2 regions of the Blautia sp. HCN-20427 genome follow, and region 2 is predicted to be linked to the other one. Evidence: predicted binding sites of a transcription regulator. Region 2 holds the regulator's gene; the other holds the start of a gene.
What was found. The regulator NrdR, encoded in region 2, represses ribonucleotide reductase genes. The targets are predictions, from matches to a motif close to CACAANATNTTGTG.

Region 1: WKT17_RS12860 (ribonucleoside-diphosphate reductase subunit alpha) is a predicted target of NrdR. The motif match lies at 5,489-5,502, and genes of this name have one in related genera.

The regions. Positions count from the first base shown of each region.
Region 1 is NZ_JBBKBX010000022.1:19,345-27,323, forward strand. It holds gene WKT17_RS12840 (DUF47 domain-containing protein) at 1-522, shown strand, start outside; gene WKT17_RS12845 (DUF368 domain-containing protein) at 552-1,406, shown strand; gene WKT17_RS12850 (N-acetylglucosaminidase) at 1,577-3,940, shown strand; gene WKT17_RS12855 (uracil-xanthine permease family protein) at 4,001-5,323, opposite strand; gene WKT17_RS12860 (ribonucleoside-diphosphate reductase subunit alpha) at 5,522-7,786, shown strand; gene WKT17_RS12865 (ribonucleotide-diphosphate reductase subunit beta) at 7,861-7,979, shown strand, end outside.
Region 2 is NZ_JBBKBX010000013.1:84,011-91,989, reverse strand. It holds gene WKT17_RS09630 (ABC transporter ATP-binding protein) at 1-599, opposite strand, end outside; gene WKT17_RS09625 (ABC transporter permease) at 601-1,407, opposite strand; gene WKT17_RS09620 (ABC transporter permease) at 1,419-2,363, opposite strand; gene WKT17_RS09615 (ABC transporter substrate-binding protein) at 2,402-3,976, opposite strand; gene nrdR (transcriptional regulator NrdR) at 4,241-4,690, opposite strand; gene WKT17_RS09605 (FprA family A-type flavoprotein) at 4,730-5,893, opposite strand; gene WKT17_RS09600 (GNAT family N-acetyltransferase) at 5,964-6,512, opposite strand; gene WKT17_RS09595 (M42 family metallopeptidase) at 6,650-7,681, shown strand; gene arcC (carbamate kinase) at 7,915-7,979, shown strand, end outside.

The DNA.
Region 1 (7,979 bases), on a different contig from region 2:
CAGCCGGAAGAAATTTCTAAGAGAATGGAAGAAGTCCATGAGATAGAGCGTCAGGCCGATTCCCAGAGACACGAGATTACAGATAAGCTGGCAAAGGCGTTTATCACACCGATTGAGAGAGAGGATATTATTGCGCTCAGCCACCATATTGATGATGTTACAGATAAGATAGAGGAAGTACTGATACGTGTTTACATCAATCATGTACAGGAAATGCGGCCGGAAGTGTTTGCTATGCTGGATGTAGTGATTGAATGCTGTGAGGAGCTTCAGAATCTTTTGAAAGAATTTAAGAATTTCAAACATTCTAAAGAATTAAAGAAGAGCATTATCCGCCTGAATACCTTAGAGGAAAAAGAAGATGAATTATTTATGTCCAGTATGAGAAAACTTCATGTAGAAGAGCAGGATGTAAGAAATATCATTGCGTGGAGAGAGATTTATACGTATCTTGAGAAATGCGCGGATGCCTGCGAGCATGTAGCTGATATTGTGGGCAGTGTTGCAATGAAGAACACCTAAACATTGAAAAGAGAGTGATGAGAAAAAATATGATGAAAGAGCAGAAAACAGGAAACAGAAAAACGCGCATGTTTTTGATTCAAATGCTTCAGGGAATGCTGATTGGTCTGGGTTCCGTCCTTCCGGGGATTTCAGGAGGTGTTTTGTGTGTTATTTTTGGGATCTATAAGCCGGTGATGGAATTGCTGTCTAATCCCAGAAAATACTTTCTGGTGCATATCCGGAAATTGTTTCCGGTGATTCTGGGCATTGGAGTCGGCTTTCTCGGTGTTGCCAATATATTGGCATTTTTCCTGGAGAAATATCCGAATCCATCGGTGTGCCTTTTTGTAGGACTGATTGCAGGTATGCTGCCATCTCTCATGCAGGAGGCAGGAAAAGAAGGCAGAACAAAAGGCTCCTGGATAGCCCTGATGATTTCTGCAGTGGTAATTTTTGCAGTATTGGCGGCCTTGGAGATTTTGTCCGTGAAACTTGTGCCCAATGTGGGCTGGTATGGTTTCTGCGGTGTATGCCTGGCCTTAAGCGTGATTGTTCCGGGAATGAGCTTTTCTACGCTGCTGATGCCTTTGGGGCTGTATACACCATTTATTGAAGGCTTGGGACATCTGGATATGAGTGTCATCCTTCCCGGAGGGATTGGAGCCCTTGTAACGGTTGTGTGTTTTGCGAAACTGATGGACGCCCTTTTGAAAAAATACTATTCTTATGTATTTCATGCCATTGTAGGTGTTGTAATCGCGGCAACCATTATGATTATACCGTTTGGAAGTTTTGCCTCGTCCCTGGGCAGTATGATAACAAATGTTCTTTGTCTGGGAATTGGAGCAGCCTGCTCGCTTTTATTAAATCGAGGAGAAAAAGAAGAGGAAGCGCTGCAATAAAATGTCCGGATTGTGAAAGGGAATATGATAGGAAAAAGCCAGCTTTGAATTTTAAATATTCAAAGCTGGCTTTTTTAAAGCAGAGCAGCGATAATTTCTTGCGAAAGTATTAAGAATATGTTACATTTAATGAGGCAAAAAAATCGTTCAGACAGAGAAAGGAGAAACGAATGAGAAAGCGAAAACTGCTGGCTTTCGGGCTGGCGTTTTGCCTCGGACTTTCAGGTGTATGGAATTTTTCCAAGCCGGTTTTTGCGGCGGAAGCACAGTCTGAGAGTCAGGTACAAAGTGAAAATACTTCCGGAGAAGACCATATCACTTCCATGGATGAAGAAGGAAATATAAAAGACGCAGACAGTTCGGCAAAGCTCATTGAAAATCCGGCAGGACCCAACAAATCCAGAAGCGGAGAGCCCCAGGTGGTGAATTTCCGCACGAAAAACAATGCGATTACAGAGTTTATCGAGCAGGAGACTGCAAAGCAGGGCTATACCAATGGGGCATATGGTGCAGATGCAGTGTATCTTGGCTCTGCCAATGGAAAATACAAATTTATGCTTTCCGGTGTGGTTGGCTGGGTAAAGGCGGAAGAGGTGCAGGTGGTCAATCTGTCCCAGGCCAAAGCGGTCAGCTGCTATGAGGTAAAAGATGGGAAACTGATGCATCATATTGTACAGGACATGACAACTCCCGGTTATGCTACAAGCCTGAATAACGGTCCTGCGCCTTCTTACCTTACACCCGGAACCATATATTACAGTTATGACGGACATTATTTTTATACAGATTACGGAGTCATGGCTGCAGATTACAGGCAAAATCAGCGCACACAGTCGGTGAATCCTCAGGAGCCTTATTATAATTATTTTCAATATCTGCCCATGCGCAGCCAGTCAGGCTATACCGGGGAAGAAATCAACGGAGTACTGGACAAGCTTGTAAACGCAAACTCAAAAATGAAAAATACAGGGGAAACTTTTGTAAAAAACCAGAATACATATGGTGTCCATGCGCTTCTGATGGCGGGAATTGCCGCCAATGAGAGTAATTGGGGAAAGAGCAGTATCAGCCAGAAAAAGAATAACCTGTTTGGGCTCAATGCCACAGATGCGGCCCCCGGCGCCAATGCAAATCAGTACAGCAGTGTGGAGGCCTGTATTGAAGACTTTGCCAATGGCTGGATGTCCAGAGGATATCTTTATCCGGGAGATTACCGGTATCAGGGTGGTTTTCTGGGAAATAAGGCCAGTGGTCTGAATGTGAAATATGCATCAGACCCCTATTGGGGAGAAAAAGCCGCCAACATTGCATGGCGTTTGGACAGCACACTGGGCAGTAAGGACGCAGGAGCCTACACCCTTGCAGCTAAGGAAATCATTCCGGATACACATATCTCGGTCAATGTGCGGAAAGAGCAGAATGTGTCGTCCACGCTGCTGTATAAAACCGGAAAAGCGGCAAACTATGTGGTGTTGGTGAGGAATGAGGAACCTTCGGAAGGCTTTTATGAGATTCAGAGTGACGCAGTGCTGGACAGCAGCCGAAGCACGGTGGTAAAAGACAGCGGAAAATACGACTTTGAGGGAATGTACGGCTATATGTCAAGCGATTATCTCACGGTGGTAAGCCGGGGGAAGAACACACAGGAGCAGGCACCGGATACAGATGAAACAATACCCCCAGAAAAACAGTTGGAATCCATTGCAATCGCAAATGCGCCGTCTAAAGTTTCCTATATAGAAGGCGAGAGTTTTGATGGAGCAGGAATGCAGGTCCTGGCGAAGTGGAGCGATGGGACAGAAAGTGATGTGACAGGAGAAGTTACCTGGATGCAAGAGGCTCTGAACAGTTCTTATACGGAAATGACAGTGCAATATACCTGGCAGGGCGTAACAAAGGAGGCAGTACAGCCCATAACAGTTGCAGCAAAGGCTGTGGAAGAGGAAAGCCTGTCGTTGGCTGTGACACCGGGAACGGCAGAGCTAAAACCGGGAGAGAGTCAGCAGTTTGGCGTGGAAATGAAAAAAACGGCGGATACCGTGCCGGAACTGAAATGGGAAGTGCTGGGCAGTAAAAGCCAGCAGACGGTGATTGACAGCAGCGGTCTGCTGACCTTAGGACAGGATGAAACTGCCGAGAAAATGATTGTGAGACTTTCCTGGGGAGAAGGCAGCGACAAAGTGTCGGATGCCATGGTTACTCTTGTAAAAGAGCCGGAACAGGAGAATCAACAGCAGGAGAGCACAGGTCAGGAAACAACGAGTCAGAGTGAGAGCAATCCCTCTGCCACAGACCAGACCCCAGAGGCTGCAGAAACAGATACCAAAGAAGAAGAGTATATTGCAGGTCAGCAGGTAAACGGACAGAAAGCGGCAGGCACAAAATCCGGGGAGACTTCGGATAAGCAAAAAAATACCAGTGTTAAGACCGGAGATGCTTCTAAGGGACCGCTTTGGATAACGATTCTTAGCATATCGGGATTCCTGGCCGCAGGTATGGGCTATAGAAAAGGACACATAAAAGACAGAAAATAGGATACAGATATACAAAAGGGGCATGCGCAGAAATTGCGGTGCCCCTTTTCAGAAAAGTTTTTAAGATGCAGGTTCTTCTTTGGGAAGAATGATGTTTAAAAGTATGGCTGCCAGAGTGGCTACAACTACCGGAGATTTTCCGAAAATAGTGGTTACCCATGCAGGAAAGGAAGCCAGAGAATCCGATACCTGTGTGATACCCATACCCAGAGCTACGGAAAGACCTACAATAGAAGAATTTCGGAAATTCATTTCCTGACGCATAATCAGCTTGATTCCGGTCATGGCAATGGAAGCAAAGACAGAAATCGTTGCACCGCCCAGAACACACTGGGGAATGGTAGTCAGAAGGGCTGAAAACTTGGGCACAAATCCTGCAACCATAAGGATAACAGCGGCCAGACCAAGCACACAGCGGTTGATGACCTTTGTCGTTGTGACAATGCCCACATTCTGACTGAAGGTGGCTGTTGGAAGTCCGTCAAAGAGCGCGCCGGCAATGTTGCTGATACCGTACATTAAAATACCGCCCTGGAGTTCCTTTGTCTTTGGTTCCCGGTTCATACTGCCTACCGTGGTGGCAGAAAAATCACCGATGGCCTGTATGGAATTAATACCAAACAGAATGCCGATAGCCACGCAGGCAGAAGGCTCAAAGTGAAGACCAAAGTGCAGAGGCTTCGGAAGCTGGAAAAAACCAGCGGAAGAAACATCGGAAAAATCCACCAGTCCGAAACAGGCAGCCGCCGCATAACCGGCGATGATACCGATGAGAATGGAAGCCAGTTTCAGAGTGCCTTTTGCAAAATGGTTCAATCCTACCACAACAGCCAGAGTAAAGAAAGCCACCAGCCAGTTTTTCCAGGAACCGTATTCCGGACTGGAGGCGCCGCCGGCCATGTATTTTACAGCGGTAGGATACAGGGACAAGCCAATCGTAAAAACTACGGTTCCTGTAACAATAGGCGGAAACAGCACACGGATTTTGCGGATAGTAAAGCCTACAAGAATGGCAACAATACCGCCGATAACCTGAGCGCCCAAAATCGTTCCCACATCATAAGATTCGGCGATCGCCTGCATACTGGGCACATAGGCAAAGCTGATACCCATAATAACGGGAAGTCTGGAACCCAGCTGAAACTTCTTTCCATTAAAAACAGGAAAAAGCTGCAGCAGGGTACTGATAGCAGATACAAATAAAGCGGCCTGTACGAGAATGACTCTGTCCCGTTCATTTAATCCGGCAACGTCAGAAATCAGAATAGCCGGAGTGACACAGCCCACAATCATTGCCACCACATGCTGTAAGGCCAGCGGCAGGGCTTTGGAAAATGCGGGGATGCCGTCAGATTCAAAAATAGATGCTCTTGTCTGTGACATGAAAAATCCTCCTGATGGTATAAAACATTGTTTTTCCCCTTTACTTTACACAATTTTTATCCCATCGTAAAGAAAAAAATGCGGATGCAAGGCTTCTTTTTTTGTGAAAATACTTAACTAAAAAACTCTAGTATTAATATATAAAGTATGATATGATGGGGAAAATACTATATGTAGTATATAAGGGAGAATGAAAACATGAATAATAAAAATAAAAAAGCAGTACTTCCCTATGGGGAAAATTTTCAGCGCATACTGCGGGAGATAGAGCGGGAATTTCCTCAAAAAGAATACGCATTAGAAAAACTGACAGAGCGTTTTGAGCATCTTGGCAGAGAACATAAGAGTGAGAAAGAAAAACTGGAGCTTCTTATCCGAAGCGCTGTGGAGCTGACGGAGGAGATTGCGCCGAAGTGGGAATTTATAGGGGCAAGACTTTTGAATTTCCAGTTTCAGGAAGAACTGAAAATAGAAATGAAAAGCAGAAAGATTCACAACTTTTACGAAAAGATACAATATCTCACCGAACAAGGGCTGTATGGCGCTTATATTCTGGAACATTATTCCAAAGAGGAACTCAGACAGGCAGAATCCATGCTGCGGCCGGAACGGGACAAGATTTTCAATTTCTCCGGTCTGGAACTTCTGCTGAAACGCTATGTGATTCGTACCGGGGAACATATTGCTCTGGAAACGCCCCAGGAAATGTATCTGGGCATTGCCCTTCACCTGGCCATGAAGGAAAAGAGGGAAACCGAAAAAGGGCCGGGGCGCATGGAATGGGTGCGGAAATTTTACGATATGCTGAGTTTGCAGGAAGTTACTATGGCAACTCCGACTCTGTCCAATGCCAGAAAGCCTTATCACCAGCTTTCCAGCTGCTTTATCGATACCGTTCCCGACAGTCTGGAAGGCATTTACAGAAGCCTGGACAATTTTGCCCAGGTCAGCAAGTTTGGCGGAGGCATGGGGCTGTATTTCGGGAAAGTGAGAGCCAGCGGCAGCAGTATCCGGGGCTTTCAGGGGGCGGCAGGTGGCGTGATTCGCTGGCTGCGTCTGGTTAATGACACTGCTGTAGCCGTGGACCAGCTTGGCATGCGCCAGGGAGCTGCGGCTGTGTATCTGGACGCCTGGCACCGGGATTTGCCGGAATTTCTTCAGATACGAACCAACAATGGAGACGAGAGAATGAAAGCCCACGATATTTTTCCGGCGGTCTGCTATCCGGATTTATTCTGGAAAAAGGCAAAAGAAGACATGAGCCAGGACTGGTGTCTGATGTGTCCGCACGAAATTTTTCAGGCCAAAGGCTGGCATCTGGAGGATTTTTACGGGGAAGAGTGGGAACAGAGGTATGAAGAATGTGTGCAGGATGAGCGGATTTGTAAAAGAACTGTGGTACTGAAAGACATTATCCGTTTGATATTAAAATCTGCGGCAGAGACGGGAACTCCTTTTGCGTTTAACAGAGATACCGTAAATCGGGCCAATCCTAACAGTCATAAAGGGGTAATCTACTGTTCCAACCTGTGCACGGAAATTGCTCAGAATCTGTCTCCTGTTTCTTCTGTTTCCAGAGAAATTCAGACGAAGGAAGGAGAAACTGTGGTGGTGACAACTGCAAAGCCGGGGGATTTTGTGGTGTGCAATCTGGCCAGCCTCTCCCTTGGTAAGATTCCGGTGGAAGATGATGCGTATATGGAGGACCTGGTGGAAACAGCGGTGCGGGCCTTGGACAACGTCATTGATTTGAATTTTTATCCTCTGCCCTATGCACAGATTACCAATCAGAATTACCGGGGAATCGGGCTGGGCGTCAGCGGTTATCATCACATGCTGGCAAAGCGGAGAATTCTCTGGGAAAGTGAAGAGCATCTGCACTTTGCAGATGAAATTTTTGAAAGAATCAATTATTTTGCCATAAAGGCCAGTGCCCGTCTGGCAGAAGAGAAAGGGGCATACCCATATTTTTCCGGCAGTGACTGGCAAACCGGGGCCTATTTTGCAAAAAGAGGGTACTCGTCCCGATTCTGGAAACAACTGGCGGAAAAAGTTGCCTTTTGCGGGATTCGGAATGGGTATCTGCTGGCAGCGGCGCCTACCAGCAGCACCAGTATTCTGGCTGGCACCACAGCAGGCGTAGACCCGGTGATGAAGAAATTTTTTATGGAAGAAAAAAAGGGAAGTATGCTGCCAAGAGTGGCGCCGGAATTGTCCGTAGACACTTATTATTACTATCAGAGCGCCCATCAGACGGACCAGCGTTTCAGTGTCCGGGCCTGTGCAGTGCGCCAAAGGCATATAGACCAGGCTCAGAGTATGAATCTCTATATCACCAACCAGTATACCCTGCGGCAGTTGTTTGACCTGTATCTGAGCGCATGGGAACTGGGCGTGAAAACCATTTACTATGTAAGGAGTAAATCGCTGGAAGTGGAGGAGTGCGAAAGCTGCGCTTCTTAGGGCTGCGTCTTAAAGCAGAAAAAGCATTGAGAGAAAAGAATGTTTATACTATAATGAAATAAGCGGAGAAAAATATGATAAAATTAACGAAAAAACCATTGTTTAATCCCCAGGGGGATACCGAAGTGCGTCTCAGACGTATGATTGGGGGAAATACTACCAACCTCAATGATTTTACGCAAATGCGTTATAC
Region 2 (7,979 bases):
TTGATTTTCTTTAGCAGTTTCAAAATCTGGCTCTGTATGGTCACATCCAATGCCGTAGTGGGTTCGTCTGCAATGAGAAGTTTGGGTTCTGTCACCAGGGCTGCTGCAATCATAATTCTCTGTCTCATTCCTCCGGAAAGCTGATGGGGATAACGGTTGTAAATATTCTCCACTTCGGCTAATTCTACCTCTCGCAGCATGTCCAGGGCTCGTTTTTTACATTCCTCTTTTGTATAGGAAGTATGCAGCCTGAGGCCCTCTTCCACCTGCTGCCCCACAGGCAGTACAGGATTTAAAGACGTCATGGGCTCCTGGAAAATCATGCTGATATCTTTTCCCCGGACAGCTTCCAGTTCCTTTTGAGAAAACTCTGCCAGATTTTTCCCCTCAAAGAGAATTTCGCCCGCAGAAATTTCCTCATGCTTTTTCAGTAGTCCCAGAACCGACAGGGCGGTCTGGGTTTTCCCGGAACCGGATTCTCCTACAATGCCCAGTATTTCTCCCTCCTTCATGGCAAAAGAAACATCTTTTACCACCTCCAGAGGGGGCTGTGTATCGTAAAATTTCAGCTGCAGATGTCTGATTTCCAACAAGCTCATATTATTTCCCGCCTTTCTTTAAAAGTCCATCACTTAAAAGAGAAAATCCAAGAGCCAGCAGCAAAATACAAAGCCCCGGAAAAATGGCGCACCATGGAGCGCTCATAAGATACGTCTGGGATTCTGACAACATTCTTCCAAGAGAGGCATCCGGAGGCTGTACACCGATTCCCAGATAACTCATACCCGCTTCTGCCAGCACCGCATTGTTAAAACCAATGGCAGCCATGGAAAGCACGGAAGGCAGTGTATTTGGAAAAATGTGCACAAACATAATCCGCAGATGAGAAACCCCCATAAGACGGGCGCTTTTCACATAATCCATTTCCTTCTGAGCCAGAAATTCACCTCTGGTAATTCTGGCAAAGCTGGGAATAAAGACAACAGAAAGTGCCAGTATCACATTGTATTTACCCGGTCCCAAAACTCCGATGAACACCAGAGCCAGCAGAATATGGGGAAAGGAAAAAACCACGTCGTTAAACCGCATGAGCACTTCATCTACCCAGCCGCCGAAATACCCGGTAAAAGCTCCCACCAGAATTCCGATTCCGCCGCCCAACACGACTGTGGACACTGCCACAAAAAAAGTTGTTCCTGTTCCTTTCATCACCCGGCTTAATATATCCCTTCCGAAGTGGTCGCACCCAAACAGGTGCTCTGCACCGGGAGCTGCAAACTTGGCCGCCCCATTCATGGCGTCCGGGTCGTAAGGCGTATAAAAAAGTCCCGCCAAAAGAAACAGCAGCATAAAAAGGGCAATGAAAATCCCCAGAATCAAATTGTAATTTTTCTGTTTTTTCTTCATCTTTCCACCCCTTACTCCCGGATTCTGATACGCGGGTCAATCCTGCTGTACAGCAAATCCACAATAAAGTTAATCACAACCACCAAAGCCGCAATCAGTACAATAATGCCCAGTACTACCGGATAGTCCCGGTTGGAAATGGAGGAAATCAGCAAACTTCCCATTCCCGGAATCGTGAAAACCTGCTCGATAATCATACTGTTTGCAATGATATCCGCAATGGTCATGCCCCAGAAGGTCAGCACCGGAATCAGGGCATTTTTTAAAACATGATGATACATCACTCTGTTTTTCGTATTTCCTCTGGCCAGAGCTGTCCGCACATAGTCCGCTTCCATCTGAGAAATGACAGAACTTCGCAGCATTTTCACACCCATGGCACACCTGGGCAGGGCTATGGCCACGCAGGGGGCTATGAGATACCCCAGAAACCCTGCAAAATCTTCCGAAGCCGCCACATAAGCCCCGGGTGTAAACCACTTCAACACCAGTCCGAAGACATAGGTGATAACAATTCCCAGCAAAAATCCCGGCACCGACATGGCCACCTGATTCAAAACCATCAGTATCCTGTCCAGCCAGCCGCCCTCGTGCTGTGCCGTAAAAATTCCCAAAGGCACAGACAGCGCCAGAATCATGAGAAACGCCATCAGAGTAATGGCTATGGTCACCGGAATTTTTTCCTTCAGCATCTGGGCCACGGGCATGGAATAGCTGTAGGACTCTCCCATGTCTCCTGTCACAAAATTTTTCAGCCAGATACCATACTGCACCACTATGGGTTTATCCAGCCCCATTTCCTTTTGCAGGGCCTCTACCTGTTCCTCTGTGGCTTCTGTCCCCAGCTTTGACCTTGCCGCGTCTCCCGGAATTACAGAGAAAGCAAAAAAAGACAAGAATGAGACAATCAACAACGTTATAATGAGAGTTCCTGTTTTTTTAATCACATATTTCATATTCTGTCTTTCTCCTTTTCTCCTGTTCTTTCTAATTCTTATTTGATTTTATAAATTTTTGCCATATCCAGCACATACAGCGGATAGAATACATAGCCGCCGTAGTCCTTTCGCAGTACCACTTCTGACGCCATGTCCTGAATATAGACATTGGCTGCATCATCGCTTAACAGTGTCTCCATTTTCTTATACAGCTCTATTTGTTCCTGCTCATTGGTACTCTTCTTCACCTGCTCATACAGCTTGTCGTACTCCGGATTACTGTAATTGATAAAATTGGTTCCTGCCTGTGAGGTAAAACGCTCTAAAAGAGCTCTGCCGCTTAAATAAGCTGCGTCAATTCCCACAACCGTAGACTGGAATTTTCGGTCTGCATACACATCACTGAGCCAGCTGTCCCATTCTATCAGCTGAATCTGCGCGTCAATGCCCACCTGCTTTAACTGCTCTGCCAGCACCTGAGCCGTGTCAATATGCTGCTGATAGTTGTTTGGTACTGTAATGGTCATCTCAAATCCGTCGGGATAACCCGCCTCTTTTAAAAGCTGCTTTGCCTTCTCAATATCCTGCGGATATTTATCTGCCAATTCCGGCATATAGTACTTTTCAAAAGCAGGAAACATACTGCTGCCGATAATGGTTCCTTTGCCGTCTGCCATCATGTCCAGCACTTCCTGACGGTTGACTGCATAGCACAGAGCCTGACGCACCTTCACATCATCAAAGGGTTTTTCCTTATTGTTCAAATACAGCGCCTGAATCAGGTTCATGCCTCCCTCATAAATGGTCAAATCTTCATCCTCTGCAAGCTGAGCCGACTGAGTGGAATTGATTCTGGGATACATATCTATGGAACCGCTCTTTAATCCAGTTACAATGGCATTGCTGTCTCCGGCAATTTTAAAGGTTACCTTGTCCAGATAAGCCTGGTGCTCGCTGTCCCAGTAATCTGTAAATTTCTCTATTACAATATTTTCCTGAGGAGAGCGTGATACATACCGGAACGGACCTGTTCCCACCGGATTTTTGTCCAAATCCGCTGCATGTTGCGGAACAATCGCCACTGTCAGATAAGCCAAAAATTCTGTATCCGGCTCTTTTAATGTAATGGCAACCGTCTGTGCATCCGGTATTTCTACCTTCTCCACATTAGAAAACGCCGCTACCAGCGGAGTTGTTCCCTCACTGATACCGGCGCAGCGTTCAATCGAATATTTTACATCTTCTGCGGTCACTGTAGTTCCGTCGTGAAATTTCACATTCTGTCTCAAAGCAAAGGTATACACCTTTCCGTCTTCTGAAATTTCATGGGACTGCGCAACTGCGTCTGTGTAATTTCCCTGTTCATCAGGTTTTACCAAACCTTCATAAATGTTGAATAGGACTTCTTTCGTTCCTGCCGCTACCGATTTGTGTGGGTCAAGACTATCCTCCAAATCCTGAGGAATCCCTACTACTATAGAACCGCCCATAGTCGGTTCTCCCTGTGTTTCCTGAGAACTGCTGTCTTTTTGAGATTCTTTGTTCCCATCCTTTTCGTCCTGGCAGCCGCCAAGTACAATAGTAAGGGTCATCACCAAAAGCAACATGAGTATTCTTTTTACTTTTTTCATGACTATCTCCTTTTTACATATCAGTTCTCTCATTATGTAATTGTCAAGGTTATTTTATACATGGTAAGGGGAAAATGCAAGTATCTTTTGGGGTACACAGAGAATTTGCTTCTATTCTATTCCTATTCATTTCCTATATTTATTGCATTCTGTAAAGACTTTTCTGCCAGACAAGCTGTTTCAAATTGGGAGAACAATAAGCAAAATGTTAAAAGTCCGCAAATGCTGGGACATCCCAGTATTTACGGACTTTTGCACAAACTTCTATTTCATCATTTTTTTCAGTTCATCCATAAAGGTGTCAATATCCTTAAACTCCCTGTACACAGACGCAAAGCGAACATAAGCCACCGCATCCAATTCTTTGAGTTTGTCCATAACAATTTCCCCAATCAGTGTGCTTGGAACTTCTTTTTCCTCTTTGTTGAAAATCTCTGTCTCAATTTCGTCCATAAGATTTTCAATGGTTTTGACGGAAATGGGTCTCTTATAGCAGGCCCGCATAATGCCGTCCTGTATTTTCATACGGTCATACTGCTCTCTGCTCTGGTCTTTCTTGATAACCGTAAGCGGAATGGTTTCAATCTTTTCATAAGTAGTGAAACGCTTTCCACATTCATCACACTGACGCCGTCTGCGGATGGAATTATTATCCGGCACAGGCCTGGAATCAATGACTCTTGTATTCTCCTGATTGCAAAACGGACACTTCATAACAAAGCCCTCCTGTCTTTTGTATATCCCCGGCAGTGACTAAGCAAGAAGTGCATCTGCCAGCGTTTCCATATTCTGAACATCTGCTTCCTTCATAACAGATTTCACCGAAACAACCGGCTCACAGATTTCCATATCCTTCATCTCTTCCAAATAAGCTCTCATCAGTTTACCAGCCATAGGCGCCCAGGAACCGTTTTCCACGATTCCCACTTTTCTCTTTCTGTAAGTTTTCACCTTCAGATGGTACAGGAAATCTTCCATGGCAGGGAAAAGTGCACCGTCATAAGTCGGTGCCATAACCACCAGCTTGTCATAACGGAATGCGCAGGAAACAGCTTCTGACATATCATCTCTTGATAAATCAAACAGTCTTACTGCCTTTGCCCCCTTATCGGTCAGGATTTCAGCCATTTTTTCTGCTGCCTTTGCCGTATTTCCGTGAATAGAAGCATACGCAATGACAACACCGTCTTCTTCCGGTTCATAGCTGCTCCAAGTCAGATATTTGTCAATATAAAATCCCAGATTTTCTTTTAAAATCGGTCCGTGCAGCGGGCAGATAGTCTGAATATCCAAAGTTGCCGCTTTCTTTAATAAGTTCTGTACCTGCACACCGTATTTTCCTACAATATTGATAAAATATCTTCTGGCTTCGTCTGTCCAGTCCTCTTCTTCGTCCAATGCGCCAAACTTTCCAAAGCCGTCTGCAGAGAAAAGAATCTTTTCGGACTGCTCATATTCCACCATAACTTCCGGCCAGTGTACCATAGGCGCCATAAAGAACTGCAGGGTATGGCTTCCCAGACTTAACGTATCGCCTTCTTTTACCACTACTTTTCTCTCAGAAAAATCAAAATCAAAGAACTGCGGCAGCATAGAGAAAATTTTTGCATTTCCTACCAGCTTCATTTCCGGATACTTTTCTGCCAGACGCTGAATGTTGGAAGCGTGATCCGGCTCCAGGTGGGAAATCACAAGATAGTCCACACTGCGTCCGTCCAAAGCCTTGTCCAGATTCTCCAGCCACGGGTCTGTAGCTCTTTTATCTACGGTATCCATAACTGCTACTTTTTCATCTAAAATTACATAAGAGTTATAAGAAACTCCTTTCGGAACCTTATACTGGCTTTCAAATAAATCAATGGTCTTGTCGTTTACGCCAATAAATACAACTGAATCAGAAATTTTCATATCATACATGGGTTTGAATTCCTCCTTGGCTATAATATATCCGTATCGTATCTATTATATATGGGAAATCAAAATTTTTCTACCGCTTTTCTTGTTTTTTTTGCCATTCACCCTTTAAAATATCCATAAAAAGCATATCGTGATACATTCCATTGATATAATAAGCCTCCCGCAGTCTTCCGCAGTGGGAAAATCCTGCTTTTTCGTAACACTTTATGGCCCGGGTATTAAAGCTGTACACCCGAAGAGACAGACTGTGTAAATTCAGCACATCAAACGCATATTCCTGCAAAAGTTCCAGTACTTCACGTCCGTATCCTTTTCCGCGGCTCTCCTCTTCTCCCAGAAACAGCCCAATCTCGGCACATCTTCTCCTCCAGTTGATATTCTGAATCCCACAGTTTCCCAAAAGCCGGTTGGAACTCTGCTCTACAATAGCAAACTGATACTGGTCTCTCTCCTGGGAAATCCAGACCCGCTCCCCTTCCAGCGTCATCATAAGGTCTGTATTGCCTACATTGTCTGTCACATCACGCCGGTTCAGCCACTCGGTATACTGTTCTGCATCATCTGCATTCATGGGGGATAAATATACTTTTTCACCTGCTATTTTTCTGTAGTATCGCATAGTCCACTCCTCCTCTTTCCTTAAATTGTTACTATATTACAAAACTTCTCTTAAAATGTCAATACAATTCTTCCTCTTCTTGACGCAGTAAAAGAAACCCTCTACAATAGACTTACAACATTGCAGGAGGTTTGAACATGAATACTTATACAGATATCATTCTGAAACACTTAAAAGCTCTGCTGTCCATTGACAGCCCTACGGGATACACCAGAGAAGTCACCGATTATCTCATAAAGGAATACCAGGCTTTGGGATACCAGCCTCAGAAAACCGTTAAAGGCGGCGTTTTGGTAGACCTTGGGGGCAGGGACGCCGAAAATGCCGTTTTTCTGGAAGCCCATGTAGATACCCTTGGCGCCATGGTTCGTGAAATTAAAGCAAACGGCCGTCTGTCTCTTACCCCGCTTGGCGGTATGAATGCCAACAATGCGGAGGCGGAAAACTGCCGTATTATCACCCGTTCCGGAAAGGTTTATGAAGGCACCTGTCAGCTCTGCGATGCCTCGGTCCATGTAAACGGAAAATACGACGAGACAGGACGAACCTTTGATACCGTAGAAGTGCTGCCGGACGAAAAGGTAACTACCAAAGAAGATACCCAGGCCCTTGGAATCATGACCGGCGACATTGTAGCCTTTGACCCCCGGACAACCATTACCAACAGCGGCTACATCAAAAGCCGTTTCCTGGACGATAAACTCAGTGCAGCGATTTTGCTTGGCTATGCTGCTTATCTGAAAGAAGAGAACATTGTCACAGAACGGAAACTCTATCAGCACTTCACGGTTTACGAAGAGGTCGGCCATGGCGGCGCCGCTTCTATTCCCCAAGGTGTCACAGAAGTGCTTTCCGTGGATATGGGCTGTGTAGGTGAAGGACTGGAATGTAAAGAATATCAGGTTTCTATCTGCGCCAAGGACAGCGGCGGCCCTTATACTTATGACTTAGTCAGCAGTCTCATAGAAGCCGCCAGAAAAGAAAATCTGGATTTCGCCGTTGACGTCTATCCCCACTACGGTTCTGATGCCGAAGCTGCTCTGCGGGCCGGATATGACGTCCGCCACGGACTCATCGGCGCCGGTGTTTACGCTTCCCACGGTTATGAGAGAAGCCACATCGACGGTGTAAAAAACACCTTTTTACTGTTAAAAGCCTATTTGGGATAGATACGTTTTAAAATTTATAAATAAAGTTTCCACTTTTTTTATAAAACAGACATATTTTACTAACATTTTCTCCTTATAATAGGTTTTGGATAGTTGATAAACCACTCACTATCTCCCCCCTCAAGTTGAAAAAGCCCGGTACTTCGGTATCGGGTTTTTTCTATTGCTTTTCCGGCGGGGAATGGATATAATCTTTCTATAAGTTTTTATTTGAAAGAAAGAAGGACCAGATTATGACCAGAAAAAAAGTAGTGGTCGCTTTAGGCCACAGAGCACTGGGTACCACCCTTCCGGAACA